DNA from 2 places in the Halobacillus sp. 12SKB genome. Region 1 is predicted to be linked to the other one. Evidence: a T-box and tRNA genes for the amino acid it is inferred to sense, from the RefSeq annotation. Region 1 holds a T-box; the other holds one or more tRNA genes.
The links. A T-box is a leader RNA that pairs with one kind of tRNA and senses whether it is charged. The one in region 1 lies ahead of tyrS (tyrosine--tRNA ligase), so its partner is inferred to be a tRNA-Tyr.
Positions count from the first base shown of each region.

Region 2: it encodes a tRNA-Tyr, which carries the amino acid that the T-box ahead of tyrS (tyrosine--tRNA ligase) is inferred to sense. The anticodon was not compared.

Region 1 is NZ_JBRFWR010000001.1:2,194,668-2,204,305, reverse strand. It holds gene ezrA (septation ring formation regulator EzrA) at 1-1,607, opposite strand, end outside; gene hisJ (histidinol-phosphatase HisJ) at 1,767-2,570, shown strand; gene refZ (forespore capture DNA-binding protein RefZ) at 2,560-3,159, opposite strand; gene msrC (free L-methionine (R)-S-oxide reductase MsrC) at 3,281-3,760, shown strand; gene ACQ4XT_RS10575 (sensor domain-containing diguanylate cyclase) at 3,799-5,682, opposite strand; gene rpsD (30S ribosomal protein S4) at 6,292-6,894, shown strand; gene tyrS (tyrosine--tRNA ligase) at 7,064-8,332, opposite strand; T-box leader at 8,423-8,630, opposite strand; gene ACQ4XT_RS10560 (transglycosylase domain-containing protein) at 8,751-9,638, shown strand, end outside.
Region 2 is NZ_JBRFWR010000001.1:898,166-907,803, forward strand. It holds gene glmM (phosphoglucosamine mutase) at 1-805, opposite strand, end outside; gene ACQ4XT_RS04415 (CdaR family protein) at 864-1,859, opposite strand; gene cdaA (diadenylate cyclase CdaA) at 1,852-2,664, opposite strand; gene ACQ4XT_RS04425 (zf-HC2 domain-containing protein) at 2,846-3,502, opposite strand; gene sigW (RNA polymerase sigma factor SigW) at 3,518-4,081, opposite strand; gene ACQ4XT_RS04435 (aspartyl-phosphate phosphatase Spo0E family protein) at 4,243-4,437, shown strand; gene rocF (arginase) at 4,449-5,351, opposite strand; tRNA gene ACQ4XT_RS04445 (tRNA-Ala) at 5,654-5,726, opposite strand; tRNA gene ACQ4XT_RS04450 (tRNA-Gly) at 5,730-5,804, opposite strand; tRNA gene ACQ4XT_RS04455 (tRNA-Lys) at 5,821-5,893, opposite strand; tRNA gene ACQ4XT_RS04460 (tRNA-Gln) at 6,079-6,153, opposite strand; tRNA gene ACQ4XT_RS04465 (tRNA-Tyr) at 6,262-6,347, opposite strand; tRNA gene ACQ4XT_RS04470 (tRNA-Thr) at 6,364-6,439, opposite strand; tRNA gene ACQ4XT_RS04475 (tRNA-Val) at 6,452-6,527, opposite strand; tRNA gene ACQ4XT_RS04480 (tRNA-Glu) at 6,534-6,608, opposite strand; tRNA gene ACQ4XT_RS04485 (tRNA-Thr) at 6,630-6,701, opposite strand; tRNA gene ACQ4XT_RS04490 (tRNA-Asn) at 6,705-6,779, opposite strand; rRNA gene rrf (5S ribosomal RNA) at 6,823-6,936, opposite strand; rRNA gene ACQ4XT_RS04500 (23S ribosomal RNA) at 7,027-9,638, opposite strand, start outside.

The DNA.
Region 1 (9,638 bases):
GCTTGATCATAGTGATAAGACCTGAATTTCTCCTCTGCTTCAAGAAGTTTCGCTGCTAAGATTGGATATTTGCTTCTATAACGATTGCCGCATTGAATCACACGTTCTGCCAGCTGAGCTGTTTCCATTACCTTTTCCGCATCTCCACTCAACTGCTCCGTCATTTCCATTGCCTCATCCAGTTTTTCATTGACTACAGCCATATCCAGCGGCTGTGCCTCAAGACTTTGAAATACCTCATCGACTTGATGACTGGCTGCTTTCATATCTTCATAGATAGAGGTAGGAATACCAGGAATATTGCTTCTCTTTAATTTACGATGAGTATCTAAAAGAAGGCTCTCCATTTTCGTCAATTTCTGCTTGGCTTCACGTTCATCTTTTCTGAGGTTTTGAACACGCTCCTGGAAATACCCGTGCTGCTCTTCAAGTTCCTGCAATTGTTTTTCCGTATCTTCAACCTCTTCGCGGAGGAGGACATAGGAAGTTTCACCATCTGCCCGCCTGAAATCAAGACTAGTCACGCGTTTACGCATTTGATTAAACCACTTCTTCAAGCTTCGGTGAGAATCCAAATGTCCTTCCTCCACTTGATAGGTTTGTTGTATTTCTTCTAGTTCCCGTTCCGTGTCTGCCAAAACATATTCCAACTCATCCAACTGAGCTTTAAGCGGTACGAATTCCTTTTCCACATAATGATGGGCCACCGCTTCACTTTCCAGCAGCTGATACATTTCCTGGATTCTTGTCTGTATTTCTGCCAGGGTTTCTTCCATTCCTGATTGATCTCCCTGCTCCAGTTGAACGAGCATTTCCTCAAGAGACCGCTCATAATTATGTAACTCTGGAAGGAAATCAAAATGAGAGATACGGTAACCTTCCGCCTTCATCTCTTCCACACCGTTTTCCAGCTCTTTCAATTGTTCAGGTAATTCAATTTTCACTTGTTTCAATCGATCAGGAAAATGCTCGACATCCTCCTGCAATTGTGTAGTCTCTTGACGTATCGTTTGCACAAGAGTATTGGCTTCGATGTAATCCCCTTGCTCGGTTAATTGTTCATATTCACTGAGCTTATCCTTCAATTCGCCCACTCTTTGTTCAAAAACACGGACCGCTTTGCCGTATTGATGACGATTTTGAATAAGAAGTTTGGTGAGTTCTTTCAATTCCGGCTCCATCGATTCCATTTCCAAACGGCTTTGCTTTTCAGAATCAAGGAGGTCTTCCAACTCTTGAAGCATCATTTTGATGTCTTCCTCAATGGCTACTAACTTTTTCTCGGTGTTTGCCAAAACGACTTTTACTCGTTTAAAACGATAGCGATCCGCCGCTTCTTCTGCATCGAAAAGGTCTTCCTCCAGCTCAGGCAGCTCTTTTGTCAAAATTTGATCCCAACGAGCCCGCCACGCTTCGAACTTTTCCTGAGTCTCACCAGAAAGGTTTAAACTTTTCACTTTGGATAACTCTTCAGTGACGCGTCGGTTCATGATATCCATTTTCCAACCTTCCAGGCGATCCACTTCATCATAGACCTTTTTCCGCCAAATCAGCCCTATGATGAACAATGCGATGAGTAGTAAAATAGCCCCGATGACGTACTTCATAAACAGCCTCCTTACAATAAACGTGCCATACGGATGTATTACGTTCCGAATTGTGATTTAGTTGTTTATAATGATACCATGTAAAACATCCTTTTGGCTAAAATATTTCAAATTTATTATCATATTGACAAAAATTTCAAGCGCAAAGGAGAGACGACTATGATTGATGGTCACATCCATACACCTTATTGCCCCCACGGCTCTTCAGACACCCTTAAAAGTTACATTGAAGAAGCTGTAAAATGCGGATATCATTCCATGACATTTACAGAACACGCACCACTTCCTTCCACATTTGAAGACCCCGTCCCGGAAAAGGACAGCGGAATGTCTTTTCAACAAGTGGAAGAGTATTTAAAAGATATCGATCAGCTAAAAGCAGAATACAATAATGAAATTCACATTCAAAAAGGGTTCGAAGTGGATTATATCGAAGGGTATGAAAAAGAAGTGGAAAGCTTTCTTAATACCTATGGCCCCTCTCTTGATGACAGCATCCTGTCCGTTCACTTCTTAAGGGGACAAAGCCAGTGGTACTGTATCGACTACAGCCCGGACATGTATAAAGAAGCGATTCATGATTTCGGTGGAGTGGATCAACTTTACCAAGCCTACTACAATACGCTCACCCAATCGGTACTAAGTGAGTTAGGCGAATACAAACCAACCCGTGTCGGACATATGACGCTTGTGAAGAAATTCCAACGCCTTTATCCCGCGCCGGAAAATTGGGAAAAACAGGCTCATTCGTTCCTTCAACTTGTTCAGGATCATGGATATACCCTTGATTATAACGGGGCAGGGATCGTGAAAGAGCATTGCAAAGAGACTTATCCGCCATTACAAATGGCAAGACAAGCCTCTTCCATGGGCATTCCTTTAATATACGGTTCTGACGCTCATACAGCATCAGGTCTGGGTCAAGGATACAGCTCAATCGACCACCGGATTCTCAAGCTTTAGCAAGCTCCTGAACGGAACGATGATCATTCATTAGTCCACTATACATTTCTACAAAGTGGTTGAGAGAAGCGTCTGTAATAAATGGATCTTTAAACTCATGCGGCATCATGAACGGAGCATTTAAAAGTCCTTTCAATTGAAGCAGGCATAATTTTTCTTTAAAAGTGACATCAATATGGGAGTTTTTATCGAAAAGGATTTGAGTAAGTAAATGATTCTCTTTCGCCAAGTAAGTGACGAGCATTTCTCTTGCAAACGTGGTGTTTAACGTTAGCTCCCTGTTTAACAAACAAGATAGTTGATAATTTGATTGTTTATAATGTAGAATTTTTTTCACTAATTCATTTTGACGATATTCACCTTCTGAGGGTTGCTCGTTTTCCAGCATTTCAAGATAGGGCTCGAAATAGCTTACAGCGAGCGATTCAAAAAGGCCTTGCTTGCTCTTAAAGTAGTAATGGATCAACGAGACATTGACATTAGCTGCCTTTGCGATATCTCGGACAGATGTTCCATTGAAACCTTGGCTGTAAAAAAGGCGGCAGGCTACATCTAACACTTTGTCACGCGTTACGTTTGGTCGGCTCATTATTTTTCCCCCTCAGGAAAAGATTCTCTACATTTGTTGGATTTCCTGCTAGCAATCGTCCATCAAATACCGACAGAAAATTCTCTTTTTGTCGAATACTATAAGTTCAGGAGGTATAATGATGTTTCAATCAACTTCTTATACAGGTACAAAAAATGAAACATACGATCTGGTCATTAAACAATTAAAAGCTCTCATCGAGGACGAACCAGATCAAATCGCAAACTTGTCCAATGCATCCTCCCTTCTCAATCAGTTCCTGGATGATGTCAATTGGGTCGGCTTCTATTTGTGGAAAGACAGCCAGCTTGTTCTTGGTCCTTTCCAGGGCCTTCCTGCTTGCGTCCGGATCCCATCAGGCAGAGGGGTCTGTGGTACAGCCGTAGCTAAAAATGAAGTTCAGCGCATCGAGGACGTCCATGCGTTTCCAGGGCATATTGCTTGTGATGCGGCAAGTCAATCTGAGATTGTCGTACCTATTGTAAAGAATGGTGAAATCTTTGGCGTCCTTGATATCGACAGCCCTTCTAAAGGAAGGTTTGATGAAGTGGATGAGGAGAAACTAGTCGAATTCGTACAAACTTTGCAAGAATATATTTAAAAAGAAGCCGCTGGGTATTTTCACTCCAGCGGCTTCTTTTAGCTTCTCTCTATAATTGGATGAGCTGTTACTATGCGATTTCTTCCAGAACTTTTAGCTTTATATAAGGCTTGATCCGCCTGTTGGACAATTTGCTTCCGGTCCGGCCTGAGCCATTCGGCCTTCCAAGGAGCAATTCCACAGGAAACCGTTACAGCAGGGGAAGTTGAGACCGCTATCTTTTCACGGATCGTTTCCGTTAGATCATGGGCTTTTTCAGATGGAACCATAGGAAGATAGACCGCGAGTTCTTCTCCTCCCCACCGTGCGGAAAGACCTTGATCTCCAATGACAGATTTAATTATATCAGCTACCTGGCAAATGACTTCATCACCAACCTGATGGCCATAAGTGTCATTAATGGTTTTAAAATTATCAATATCAAAGAGAATCAAACTACCGATCTCATCATGCTTAACATGTTGTTCCACACACCGGTCCAGATGAACTCTGGAATGAAGTTTTGTTAGATAATCAGTGATGACCGCCTTCTCCAACTCCTCTCTCAGGATTGAATTCGCAAAGGCCAGTGTAGAATGGGCGACAAGCGATTGAAGAAGTTTAAATGACTCAAATGTAAAAAAATAAGGATCTTTATGGAGGACAATGGCAAGACCACTGAAATGTTCGTGATCTTTCATCGGCACGGCCATCAGAGAACGGTATGGCAGGACATGTTCAAACGGCTTCGCCTCCAGATCACTTATGAAAAGCGGGCCCTCTTGATGGGATATGGTTCTTTTCACATGATGCACCAGTGGGCTTGAGTCGGATGAAGCAAAGTATTCTGTACTCCCTTCAAGAACGGTGTGACTTGAAAGATCTTCATACGTAACAAAACCGACTTCATCTGCATGAAAAGACTGCTGAATTTTATGCGCCATATAACTGATCTTTTCTGTTAATCGCATATTGGAGTTAAGTTTTTGCGAGGTGGAATTAATTAATTGCAGATCACTGTTTAACTTTCTTGATTGCTGATAAAGCTGGGCATTTTCAAGAGCTTTTCCTGCTGTGTTTGCTATGAAAATGAAAAATTCAACATCTTTTTTGGGGAAATACAAGTACCCTGGTGTCACAACCTTCAAGACTCCATAGATGCCTTGTTTCCCTTTAAGAGGAGCATATAGAATGGAACGTTTTTCTACCAGGTGGTCTTCCATTTGTACTTCTCCTGTTAAATAAGCCTGTGTACTTGCACTTGACTCAAGATCCATGTCGTAAGTGAGCTCGCGGACAGGAAGATCGTTATCTTTTGTATAATCATTCGACAATAATAAATAGTATTGAAAATCTGGATAGGTTTTTCTTAAAGTGTCTATGATCTCTTTTAACACTCCATCTGTATCAATAGAGGAATGGAAATGAGAAGTTATTTTGTATAATAACTCGTACTTTTTCTCTTCCTCCATGGAAGCGTAAAAACCTTCGAACTTTTTTATACACTTTGTAACCTCAGAACTAATCGCAAGCAGTAACTCCTCCTCCATCCGGACGGCAGACTTCTCCTTCAAAACTAGATATCCATAGACGGTTTCACCGGAGTGGAGGGAAGCAACTCTTAATGAGGAGCCTGTTGATTTCGCGTCGATGATATGTGACACGTCTGATTGAATTGTCGTTTCGGCATATAGATCATCCAAAGAAAAGTGGCTTCTCAATGATACTCTCACTGCCTCATCCTTTGAATGAATTTGAAACCGACCTTTCCACTCATCCAGCAAATAAATGGCGCAAAAAGAGGCTTGTGAAAATTCCTTTATTTTATCAGTCAGGTTGACAACAAACTGTTCATACGTATAGGGTGATTCCGAAATAAGATATTGGAACAAAAGACTTTGTAGTTTTTCCATTTTCTTATTTATGAGGGATTGGACAATCATTCGACTCACCTATCTTCCCTAACAAACGATTTGAGTATATTGTACCATTACTTTAATCATAAATACGACCGTCAATATGTAAAAAAATATATCATTATTAACTATATGTTCAATATGATATCATTCTATCTCTATATGTTCAGAATCATCCAGCATTGAACTATACCCTCCTTCTGATGAGAACATCCCTTTGGCATCATAGAGAAGAGCATGGGGATTTTCACAAGGATATAAAGTTACTGCTGATTTGTAATTGTACTTAAGATGACTCAGGGATTGCTCTCCCTCACCTACGCCGGGAGTTTCTGCTCTAAATGTTTACATATAGAATGTTGATCCTGTTTTCAATTTTCCTTTCATCCCTACTTATCTTTATTTTTCAAACCAAACCCCTTGACTTCCATCTCTAATAAGATTACAATATTCGTTGTGTAAAATAAATGGCAGCCTATGTGAACCACCATTGTCATCATTTTGTTCCTCGCTTTGAGGTGCATCGCGTAACTCTCTGCTGCTGGGGCGAAGGTGCATGAAAACATAATGAGCAATGACCGAAGGGACACACTGTTTTTATTTTATGCAAAATAAAATAAAAAGGAGGAAATTCCTATGGCACGTTATACAGGTCCAACCTGGAAAAAATCACGTCGTTATGGTATTTCTTTAAGCGGAACTGGTAAGGAGCTTGAAAAGCGCCCTTACGCTCCTGGACAACACGGTCCAAACCAACGTAAAAAACTATCCGAATTCGGTCTTCAACTACAAGAGAAGCAGAAGCTTCGTTTCATGTACGGTTTGACTGAGCGTCAATTCCGTCGCTTGTTTGAAGAAGCGGGTAACATGAAAGGGATCCACGGTGAAAACTTCATGTTGCTTCTTGAATCCCGTTTGGATAACCTCGTTTACCGTTTAGGTCTAGCTCGTACGCGCAACCAAGCTCGTCAGCTAGTTACTCACGGTCACGTTACTGTAGATGGCGGTCGCGTTGATATCCCATCTTACCGCGTAGCTCCTGGTCAAGTGATCAGCCTTCGCGAAAAATCTCAAAAGCTTAACGTCGTAGAAGAAGCGATCGAAGTAAATAACTTCGTACCAGAATATCTTACTTTCGACGAAGACAAGCGTGAAGGAACGTACACTCGTTTCCCTGAGCGTTCTGAGCTTCCTTCTGAAATCAACGAAGCTCTTATCGTTGAATTCTACTCTCGTTAATTTCTGCTTTTGCAGAATGACGACAAAGCACCTTTGGAATGTCATTTACATTCCAAAGGTGCTTTTTTATGTCTTAATTATTATAGAGAAAAGAAAGTACTCTCCTTTCTTTTCTCTATAATTGTTCATAAAAAAGAGGCAGGCCTCCACGACCTGCCTCTTTATTTTGTTATTGGAATTTAATCAAGAAGTACTTTTTCTTCCCGCGACGGATAATCGTAAAGCGATCCTCAATACGATCTTCCTCACTGATCGTATGTTTGAGATCCTGATTACGTTCTCCGTTAATATAAACAGCACCATTGCCGATATCCTCCCGCGCCTGACGCTTCGAAGAGGAAATGCCTGCGTTCACAAGCAGATCCAGCAGCTGCGGTTCTTTTTCGTCGGAGTTGTAAGTTGGAACATCTTTAAATCCCTGTTCAATTTCTGCGCCTGATAAAGCCTTGATATCTCCACTAAATAAAGCAGCAGAAATGCGCTCCGCCTGTTTCAAGGCTTCCTCATCATGAACGAGCTTGGTCATTTCTTCAGCTAGACGACGTTGAGCCACACGTTTTTCCGGTTGAGCTTCTACTTCTTTTTCAAGTTCAGAAATTTCCTCTAAGTCCAGGAATGTGAAATACTTCAGGAAGCGGATGACATCGCGATCATCTGCGTTGATCCAGAACTGATAGAATTCGTAAGGGGACGTTTTCTCAGGATCAAGCCAGATCGCCCCACCAGCTGTCTTCCCGAATTTTGATCCATCGGCTTTTGTAATCAATGGAACAGTCAAACCATAGACTTCCACTTCTTCTTCTCCTGCGGCAGATCGTCTCAGCAGTTCAAGACCAGCTGTAATGTTCCCCCACTGATCGCTTCCACCGATTTGAAGCGTGCAATTTTCTTTTTGATACAACTGTTGGAAGTCAAGAGACTGCAGGATCATGTAAGAGAATTCTGTATAGCTGATTCCCTGCTCAATGCGGGACTCTACAGAATCTTTCGCCAACATATAGTTGATCCCAAAGTGTTTACCAGTATCCCGAAGGAAATCAATGATGGTCATTTGAGATAACCACTCATGGTTATTTCGCGCAACCGCTGCATTTTCACCTTCATCGAAATTAAGGATTCTCGCTAATTGTTCTTTGATGCTCTCACTGTACCCTTGAACGACCTCTGCACTGTTCAGCTGCCTTTCACTTGAGCGGCCACTCGGGTCCCCGATCATTCCAGTACCGCCGCCAACAAGGGCAATCGGACGATGTCCTGCTTGTTGGAACCTTTTCAACATGAGAACTGGAAGCAAATGTCCAATATGCAGACTATCCGCTGTCGGATCAAAGCCACAGTATAGCGTTACCTGTTCTGTTTCAAGGTGCTTTTTCAATCCTTCTTCGTCTGTCATCTGGTTGATCAAACCACGTTGTTGCAAATCCTTCAAAATATCCATTGGATCACTCCTCAATCTGTTATAAGTAGACTTGTGCTAAGGCCTAAGAGATGAATTTTCTGAAAACAAAAAAGACCTCATCCCCTTGTATAAAGGGACGAGGTCTCGCGGTACCACCCTTGTTGCACATACATATCATGTGCCACTCCGATCGATAACGGCATTTCACCGTCTTCTGATTCATACCAGAAGAATGCTCCAGGTCGTAATTCAAAAACAATTGTGTACCGGCTCTCACCCGCCGCCGGTTCTCTGAGACAGGGAATTGTTTTTTACTCCAGTCCTTCAACGCACATATATTCATCTACGTATATATTTATCACAACACAATCCAAAAAGCAATAAACCAGGGGTAGAATTATATCCTATCTCCCCTGGGTGTGTTATAATATTGGTGGATTTTTTAGGAGGTATTATCATGTCTAATAAACCGGAAAACGGGCGAAAGAAGCTGGATATACGCTCTTTATGGCAGAGTGGCACCATCCAGAAAAATGGCCGGATCACCTATGATGTCGTATGGAACGTCATCTTATTTTTTATCATCATCGGTGTTATCGGGTTATTCTTCGCAGGTGGTGTAGGCGCCGGCTATTTCGCTTCTCTTGTGAAAGATGAAGAGGTCAGAAGTGAAGAACAAATGAAAGAAACGATTTATAACTATTCAGAGACCTCGACCATGTTTTTCAATGATGAAAAAACTGAGATTGGTGACGTCAGGTCAGACCTCTACCGTGAGGAGGTCCAACTGGATCAGGTCAGTGAAGATTTGAGAAATGCTGTCATTGCGACAGAGGATGAATATTTCGGGGAACACAAAGGTGTGGTTCCAAAAGCGGTCATCCGTGCGGTTGTTCAAGAAGTGACTAACTCCTCTGTAAAAACAGGTGGAAGTACATTGACCCAGCAGCTGGTTAAAAACCAAATACTTACGAACGAAGTGTCATTTGAACGTAAAGCCAAGGAAATGCTGCTGGCATTGAGAATTGAGCGATTCCTTGACAAAGATCAGATATTGGAAGCCTATTTAAACATCGTACCTTTTGGCAGAAATGCGAATGGTCAAAATGTGGCAGGCGTACAAACAGCCGCCCAGGGTATTTTTGGTGTGGATGCCAAAGACTTAACATTGGCACAATCCGCTTTTATTGCAGGATTACCTCAATCCCCGTTCGGATATACCCCTTTTTATAATGACGGAACGATAAAAGAACCAGAAAACTTAGAAGCGGGAATCGACCGGATGCACGAAGTTCTGGAACGTATGCACGAGGCTGGGTACATCACTCAGGCAGAGTATGATGAA
Region 2 (9,638 bases), 1.3 Mb from region 1:
TGTGCTTGGCACAAATGTACATGATTTTGTCTCCGTCCACGATATTCCCTTTTTCATCAACCGCAATGAGACGATCGCCATCTCCATCAAAAGCAAGTCCTACATCCGCTTTCTTCTCTTTCACAAGGTCTTGCAATGGCTCTGGGTGTGTAGAACCGACACCATCATTAATGTTCAGACCATCCGGGGATGATCCGATTGAAGAAATATCCGCTTCAAGATCTGCAAACAAGTGGGATGCGAGAGATGAAGTGGCTCCGTGTGCACAATCGAGTGCGATGTGGAGTCCTTCAAAATCATAATCAACGGTTTGCTTCAAGTGTTGCAAGTACTTCTGCCCACCCTCAAAGTAATCATTGATTTGACCAAGATCGGCTCCTGAAGGCCTTGGAAGATCATCTTGCTCTGCATCAATCAATGCTTCAATTTCCTGTTCTTGATCGTCCGTCAATTTAAAACCATCTGGACCGAAGAATTTGATGCCATTATCTTCAACAGGGTTGTGGGAGGCAGATATCATAATTCCCGCTTCTGCCTGCAATGCTTTTGTTAAAAAAGCCACGCCTGGTGTGGAGATGACCCCAAGACGCATGACCTCTGCGCCAATTGACAATAACCCGGCAGCGAGTGCTCCTTCAAGCATCTCACCAGAGATTCTTGTGTCACGTCCAATCAAAACCTTCGGACGTTCAACACCTTTAGTAACGACATAACCGCCGTAACGGCCAAGTTTAAATGCAAGCTCCGGTGTTAATTCCTTATTCGCGACGCCTCGTACGCCGTCTGTGCCAAAATATTTACCCATAATCATTCGACCTCTCTTTCTATACTTTCCATTGATCTATGCTCTCACGATTGATTCGTTATGGTTGATCTGAGCCGTTTCCGCCATTTCCCGCTTCGCCTTCAACGACTTCAATGTCCACTTCAATCGTTTCGGGTTGAACAGAAGTTACTCCTTCAGGGAGGGGAATATCGACTTCCACCGTTTGATTTTCTGTCACTTCTGATACATCGACTGGTACTTCAGGGAGCGCTTCAATGCCATCGAGTACTTCCTTCGGTCCGGAAATGGTGACTTCTTCTGTTTCCGTACTGACCGATTCAATCAGTACCCCTTCCGTATTTCCTCCACGAGCAGCGACATTTAATGGAACGCTTTTCGTGCGGGTGGAGATCGGAACAGATACGTTCACAGTCGTTGGGTCCACGAGGACATTCAACTCATTCCCCTGATTATCATAAACCTTCACAGGAGCTTCCTGCGTTTCAATCGACTCTGTAGCCCCTCCGACATCTATGATCGCTTTCACAGAGGCTACACGCTCAATGACCGATGAAGCTCCCGTAATGGCAACTTCTGAAGGATCCACTTCTGGTTCACCAAGCTCAAGCGCACTATCCAGATTTCCTTGGTTGATATAATCAATGTTCACTTCATAATCTTCGGTTATTTTTTCCTCAATCGTCACTTCAATGATTTTTGGATCAAGTGTGACTGCAAGCTGGTTGGATATCCCTGAGTGCTGTAAGGACACCTCATGTGTACCCGGACCAAGCCCATTCAAATCTACAAAAACCGTAAAATTCTTCTGTCTGGAAACAGGAGCAACAGCAGAGGTCGGCCCCTCTACAGAAACAGAGACTTCTTGAGGGATTCCACTGACCACATATTCTTCACTATCAAACCTGATTTCCAACGGAATGTTTTCCATCACTTCCATGTCAGAGGATGATTGGTTGAAGAACAAAGAGTCAGAGTCCATATTGTTATCCACATTCACCGTCACCCAAAGAAGACCAGCAAGCATAAGGGATATAATTCTTATAAACCATACACTTTTGAACCAATTATCCATTCTTCTTCCCCCTCCAGTTCCAACTTTTCACCGCAGGGGCGGAGTAATCCAATTCTGTACGTAAAATCTCTTCCAGTTTCACTTGATCAAGGTCGCGATGCAATTCCCCGTTCTTCGTACAGGAAATAGCTCCTGTCTCTTCAGAAACGACGATCGTTAAAGCATCTGTCACCTCACTGATTCCCATAGCCGCTCTGTGCCTCGTCCCAAGTTCCTTCGAAATAAAAGGACTCTCTGAAAGTGGGAGATAACAGGCAGCAGCGACAATTTCATCATTTTTAAGTATGACCGCGCCATCATGAAGAGGCGTGTTCGGTATGAAAATATTCGTAAGCAATTCGCTCGACAAATGACCGCCTACACGGATGCCTGTTTCTACGTAATCCCCCATACCTGTATCACGTTCAATCGTAATCAATGCACCGATTCGGCGTTTGGCCATATAGTTACAGGATTTAATGATGGCCTGTAAGGTTTTCTCGGTGTCTTCTTCTTCTGACGTATTCCTGCTGAAGAAACTTCCCCGTCCCAGTTGTTCTAAAGCTCTTCTGAGTTCAGGCTGGAACAAAATGATGATCGCGAGGAAACCCCACGTAATCGCTTGTGACATCAGCCACCTTAATGTGGTCAGTCCAAATAAATTACTCAACAACCATATACCCAGAATAACGAAAATACCTTTTAATAGCTGAACGGCCTTCGTTCCCTGGATCAGCATGATTAATTTATATACAACAAACCAGACAAGGGCGATATCCACGGTAATCAAAAAATAATCTAAAACATCCAATCCCCCATCAAGCATGCCTACACTTCCTTTTAGATATAATAAAACTTAAAAATTCACATTTACCATTATATCACATAACCTTTCCCGTATATATGGAGAACATACCGTCCTGACGACAGACCTATAGGGTTCTGGACCATCTGGGTTATTTCATTCAATAAAATAAAGCAAGGAAGCGTTGGCCTCCTTGCTTTATTTAATCCGACTCAAATGAGAAAATTGCCTTGAAAGTTTCCTTCGTATGATACCAGACCCATTCGTAAACCTGGTTCACTTCGGTCAATTCCCCTGAATAGGCCCTGAGATTGTTCCGGTCAAGCTCATCATTTTTTCCTCCCTGTCCGGATGGGTCATTAAGAATGTCCCCATTGATCAGGGTAATGTCCCCATCGACTTTTCCATCAATCCTCAAGTCTCCGTTTCTGACGACTAAATCCCCTTCAACCGTAACCCCTTCCGGTACAATGACGGTATGATCACGTATTTCCAGGTTCTCCTGCTTCGATACTGTTACTTGCTGGTCCTGGTTCCATTCGGTAAAAATACCACCGAACATGAGTATAAAGAAGACGGCAGCAGCTGTAAGCAAAGGGTGCCTCTGGAACTTACGAATATAGTTCTTCCGTTTCTTCTCTTTCGGCAAATTCGCCATCACATTCGCAGTAAAACGAGGCGGCGCAGAAACAGGTGTGGTGTTCTTGATCAGAGTGGTCGTTCTCTTTAACTCATGAAAGTGATGCTGGCAGCTTTGGCAGCTTTGTAAATGATCTCTCAGTCGTCTCTCTTCTTCTTTATTTAATTCACCATCCAGATACTTGTGCATAAGTTCAATGGCTTCTCTCTTGCAATTCATTCCCTCTCAACTCCTTCACACATGTCGAAGCCTCTTACGTAAAGCCTCTCTACCTCGATGGACCCTTGTCTTAACCGTTCCCACTGGAATATCCAGCACCTCCGCAATTTCTTGAAGAGCAAGCTCATCTAAATAACGAAGTACAATGACACTGCGATATTTAGGAGGAAGCGCTAATATTTCTTTGTGGATATAAGACTGTAATTCAAGGCTTTCCACTTCTTCTTCAGGTAGAGCCTGGTCAGCAGCTAATTGCGAATACATGTCTAACCCTTCCGTCCCCTTCACTTCTGCATCCAGATGATAGTCCGGCTTTTTTTTACGGATCCGGTCAATCGACAGATTCGTTGCTATTCTGTACAACCAAGTAGAGAATTTCCGTTTCTCATCAAACGTATGAAGATTCGTGTAGGCTCTGATAAAGGCTTCCTGGGCCAGGTCTTCAGCTTCATACGAGTTCCCAACCATTCGCAGACAAATATGAAAAACTTTATTCTGATAAAAAGAAACAATGTCTTCGAAAGCGGATTGATTGCCCTTCTTCACTTCTTTTATTTTTTGCTTAATCATGGTTTCCATCTTCTAATACCTCCGCTATACGTGCGGTCGTTAACCTTTACGGATGACCTCGCCACAAAGTTTCATAAATTTTATATTTTTTTAGCTAATATAAGTTTAACTTTTTTTAGTATCGGTTATAAAGCTGTAAATGTAAAAAATTTCTTAGGAGGAAATTTAATATGCAGCGAGTGTCCGCTTTGAAGAAAGAAATCGAAGCTTGTCGTATGGAAATGATTCGCTTAGCCAGCCTCCATAAGTTGAGCTCGCCGGAAGTCGTACAAGTGAGTGTGAAATTAGATCACCTGTTAAATGAATACGATGAAGCAACCTATAAAAAACAGCAACCCACCTTGCAAAAAGCGGGTTACTGCTAGGGATCGTTTATTTATTTCAAGCTCTCACCAAATAGAGAACCCATTAAACCTACCGCTACGCTAGCGGTTTTATTTTTTTCATCGAGAATCGGATTTACTTCTACGAATTCCGCGGATGTGATCATCCCTGACTGATGAAGCATTTCCATAGCCAGGTGACTCTCACGGTAGCTTAATCCACCCATTACCGGTGTCCCCACGCCAGGAGCTTCATTAGGATCCAGTCCATCAAGGTCCAGGCTTAAATGAACCCCATCGGTACGATCTTTCAAATAATCCACTGTCTCTTCCATCACTTGCGTCATCCCCATACGATCAACTTCATGCATCGTATAGACTTTTATGCCCTTCTCTTCAATAAGCACTCTTTCTCCTTCATCAAGAGAACGAGCTCCGATAATCACTATATTTTCTGGTTTAATCTTCGGTTCATAATCATGGATACTCGTCAATTTTTCATGACCGATCCCTAAGCTTACAGCTAATGGCATCCCATGAATGTTACCAGAAGGCGAGCTGTCACCTGTGTTTAAATCGCCGTGAGCATCATACCAGATGACACCAAGGTTTTCATAATGTTTCGCAACTCCTGCAAGAGTCCCCATAGCTATACTATGGTCTCCCCCAAGTACAAGTGGGAAACGTTTATTTTCTACGACTTCATCTACCGCTTTTGCCAGACGACGGCTTCCTTCGGCAATTTCATTCAAGTTACGTAAATTATCCTGTTTTTCATCTGTATTATGTTTTGGGCGAGGAATCTCAATGTCCCCTAGATCTTCAATGTTATATTTCAATTGCTCTAGACGTTCAACCATACCTGCATAACGAATAGCACTTGGGCCCATATCCACGCCTCGACGCATCTGTCCAAGGTCCATAGGTACACCGATAACTGAAAGCTGTTTATTCATCAAAGTTCCTCCTTTTTTCTCTACTATAATTGTATCCGTTTTTCCCGTTATGACTCAACTGGACATGTTTGTGCATATATATACGAAAACCAGTATGAAAACGTATGTAATCATGCATGTTTACAAGGTTTCGAATTATTTTACATATTATGGGTTTGTTTATATGGAGAAGTATTTAACTTTTTGTAACCCCTCATTAGATAAGGGTGTCGAACCTCTACATATGACAAACAGACCGGATTGATATAGAGGATGAAACAATAAAAAACCTGACATCAATCATTGATGTCAGGTTTAAAGAGTGGAGCCTAGCGGGATCGAACCGCTGACCTCCTGCGTGCAAAGCAGGCGCTCTCCCAGCTGAGCTAAGGCCCCGTATGGAGCGGGAGACGGGATTCGAACCCGCGACCCCCACCTTGGCAAGGTGGTGTTCTACCACTGAACTACTCCCGCATATAAAATTGAAAGATGAGCCATGAAGGATTCGAACCTTCGACCCTCTGATTAAAAGTCAGATGCTCTACCAGCTGAGCTAATGGCTCGTATGAAACATAATGCTCGTTATTTTATAAGCCGTGTGCTCGTCACGTTGATAGATTTTTCGGTGAAGCATACGCTCCTCGCAAAGCCTACAATGAAGAAATTCCAATGATGCTTACGGCTTCTCTACCAGCTGAGCTAATGGCTCATAATATAATAACATCCAGTATAACATCTTCTTAAGAAATGGCTGGGCCAGCTGGATTCGAACCAGCGCATGACGGTACCAAAAACCGTTGCCTTACCGCTTGGCTATGGCCCAACAGTTACAAAAATAGTATTGACCATCTAAAGATCATTATACAAGATATGTTTATTTTCATAAAAAATAGCTGATCATGAATGTCAGCCGTTATCGTCAATGAAAAAATGGTGGAGGGAGTAGGACTCGAACCTACGAACCCGATGGGAGCGGATTTACAGTCCGCCGCGTTTGGCCAACTTCGCTATCCCTCCACTTTGACTAAATAAGTGGTGCCGGCCAGAGGACTTGAACCCCCAACCTACTGATTACAAATCAGTTGCTCTGCCAGTTGAGCTAGGCCGGCTTATAAATTTAATGGTGGAGGATGCAGGGTTCGAACCTGCGACCCCTTGCTTGTAAGGCAAGTGCTCTCCCAGCTGAGCTAATCCTCCAATAAGTGGTGACCCGTACGGGATTCGAACCCGTGTTACCGCCGTGAAAGGGCGGTGTCTTAACCACTTGACCAACGGGCCATGTGTTTGATAGTTTCTCAGAGCTTCCAGCCGGATTTGAACCGGCGACCCCTTCCTTACCATGGAAGTGCTCTACCACTGAGCTATGGAAGCAAGTGGCTCCAACGGTAGGATTCGAACCTACGACCGATCGGTTAACAGCCGATTGCTCTACCACTGAGCTACGTTGGAATAATGTTCATTCATCAAAAGCATTAATAAGGAAAGAGAATCAATGTGGCGGCGTCCTACTCTCACGGGGGTAAACCCGACTACCATCGGCGCTGAAGAGCTTAACTGCTGTGTTCGGCATGGGAACAGGTGTGACCTCTTCGCCTTCACCACCACATCAATATAAAGTTTGAGGTGAACCCTCAAAACTGGATAAGGAAACATCTTGTTTGAAAAGTAACTGTCATTCACGAATGATTCTAATCAGATAGATAAGTCATCGATCCATTAGTATCCGTCAGCTCCACGTGTCACCACGCTTCCACCTCGGACCTATCAACCTCATCGTCTCTGAGGGATCTTATTTGCTTAAAGCAAAGGGAAATCTCATCTCAAGGGGGGCTTCATGCTTAGATGCTTTCAGCACTTATCCCGACCACACGTAGCTACCCAGCGATGCTCCTGGCGGAACAACTGGTACACCAGCGGTGTGTCCATCCCGGTCCTCTCGTACTAAGGACAGCTCCTTTCAAATTTCCAACGCCCACGACGGATAGGGACCGAACTGTCTCACGACGTTCTGAACCCAGCTCGCGTACCGCTTTAATGGGCGAACAGCCCAACCCTTGGGACCGACTACAGCCCCAGGATGCGATGAGCCGACATCGAGGTGCCAAACCTCCCCGTCGATGTGGACTCTTGGGGGAGATAAGCCTGTTATCCCCGGGGTAGCTTTTATCCGTTGAGCGACGGCCCTTCCATGCGGAACCGCCGGATCACTAAGCCCGACTTTCGTCCCTGCTCGACTTGTAGGTCTCGCAGTCAAGCTCCCTTGTGCCTTTACACTCTGCGAATGATTTCCAACCATTCTGAGGGAACCTTTGGGCGCCTCCGTTACCTTTTGGGAGGCGACCGCCCCAGTCAAACTGCCCACCTGACACTGTCTCCGGACCGGATCACGGTCCTGGGTTAGAATGTCCGTACAGCCAGGGTAGTATCCCACCAGCGCCTCCACCGAAGCTAGCGCTCCGGCTTCCAAGGCTCCTACCTATCCTGTACAAGCTATACCAACATTCAATATCAGGCTACAGTAAAGCTCCACGGGGTCTTTCCGTCCTGTCGCGGGTAATGTGCATCTTCACACATAGTATAATTTCACCGGGTCTCTCGTTGAGACAGTGCCCAAGTCGTTGCACCTTTCGTGCGGGTCGGAACTTACCCGACAAGGAATTTCGCTACCTTAGGACCGTTATAGTTACGGCCGCCGTTTACTGGGGCTTCGGTTCAACGCTTCGCATAAGCTAACGCATCCCCTTAACCTTCCAGCACCGGGCAGGTGTCAGCCCCTATACTTCGCCTTACGGCTTCGCAGAGACCTGTGTTTTTGGTAAACAGTCGCTTGGGCCTTTTCACTGCGGCTCCTCGGCAGAGGAGCACCCCTTCTCCCGAAGTTACGGGGTCATTTTGCCGAGTTCCTTAACGAGAGTTCTCCCGCTCACCTTAGGATCCTCTCCTCGCCTACCTGTGTCGGTTTGCGGTACGGGCACCTCTTTCCTCACTAGAGGATTTTCTTGGCAGTGTGAACTCAGGAGCTTCGGTACTTTATTTCCCTCCCCATCACAGCTTGACGTTGCCGGACGGATTTGCCTATCCGACCGTCTCACTGCTTGGACGCGCACATCCAGTGGCGCGCTCTCCTTATCCTCCTGCGTCCCCCCGTCGTTCAAACGGAAAGGAGGTGGTACAGGAATATCAACCTGTTGTCCATCGCCTACGCCTTTCGGCCTCGGCTTAGGTCCCGACTAACCCTGAGAGGACGAGCCTTCCTCAGGAAACCTTAGGCATTCGGTGAAAGAGATTCTCACTCTTTTTTCGCTACTCATACCGGCATTCTCACTTCTAAGCGCTCCACCAGTCCTTACGGTCTGACTTCACGGCCCTTAGAACGCTCTCCTACCACTGATCATAAGATCAATCCGCAGCTTCGGTGGTGTGTTTAGCCCCGGTACATTTTCGGCGCAGAGTCACTCGACCAGTGAGCTATTACGCACTCTTTGAATGATGGCTGCTTCTAAGCCAACATCCTGGTTGTCTAAGCAACTCCACATCCTTTTCCACTTAACACACACTTTGGGACCTTAGCTGGCGGTCTGGGCTGTTTCCCTCTCGACCATGAACCTTATCACCCACGGTCTGACTCCCAGAACAAAGTCTATGGCATTCGGAGTTTGACTGAATTCGGTAACCCGATAGGGGCCCCTCGTCCAATCAGTGCTCTACCTCCATGACTTTCTATTCTGAGGCTAGCCCTAAAGCTATTTCGGAGAGAACCAGCTATCTCCGTGTTCGATTGGCATTTCACCCCTACCCACACCTCATCCCCGCAATTTTCAACTTGCGTGGGTTCGGGCCTCCAGTCAGTGTTACCTGACCTTCACCCTGGACATGGGTAGATCACACGGTTTCGGGTCTACGACCGCATACTCACTCGCCCTATTCAGACTCGCTTTCGCTGCGGCTCCGCTTCTGCTGCTTAACCTCGCATACGGTCGTAACTCGCCGGTTCATTCTACAAAAGGCACGCCGTCACCCATTAACGGGCTCCGACTACTTGTAGGCACACGGTTTCAGGTTCTCTTTCACTCCCCTTCCGGGGTGCTTTTCACCTTTCCCTCACGGTACTGGTTCACTATCGGTCACTAGGGAGTATTTAGCCTTGGGAGATGGTCCTCCCGGATTCCGACGGAATTCCTCGTGTTCCGCCGTACTCAGGATCCACTCCGGAGAGAGAAAGATTTCGACTACAGGGCTGTTACCTGCTCTGGCTGACCTTTCCAGATCGATTCGCCTATCTTCCTCTTTGGTAACTCCAATGGAGTG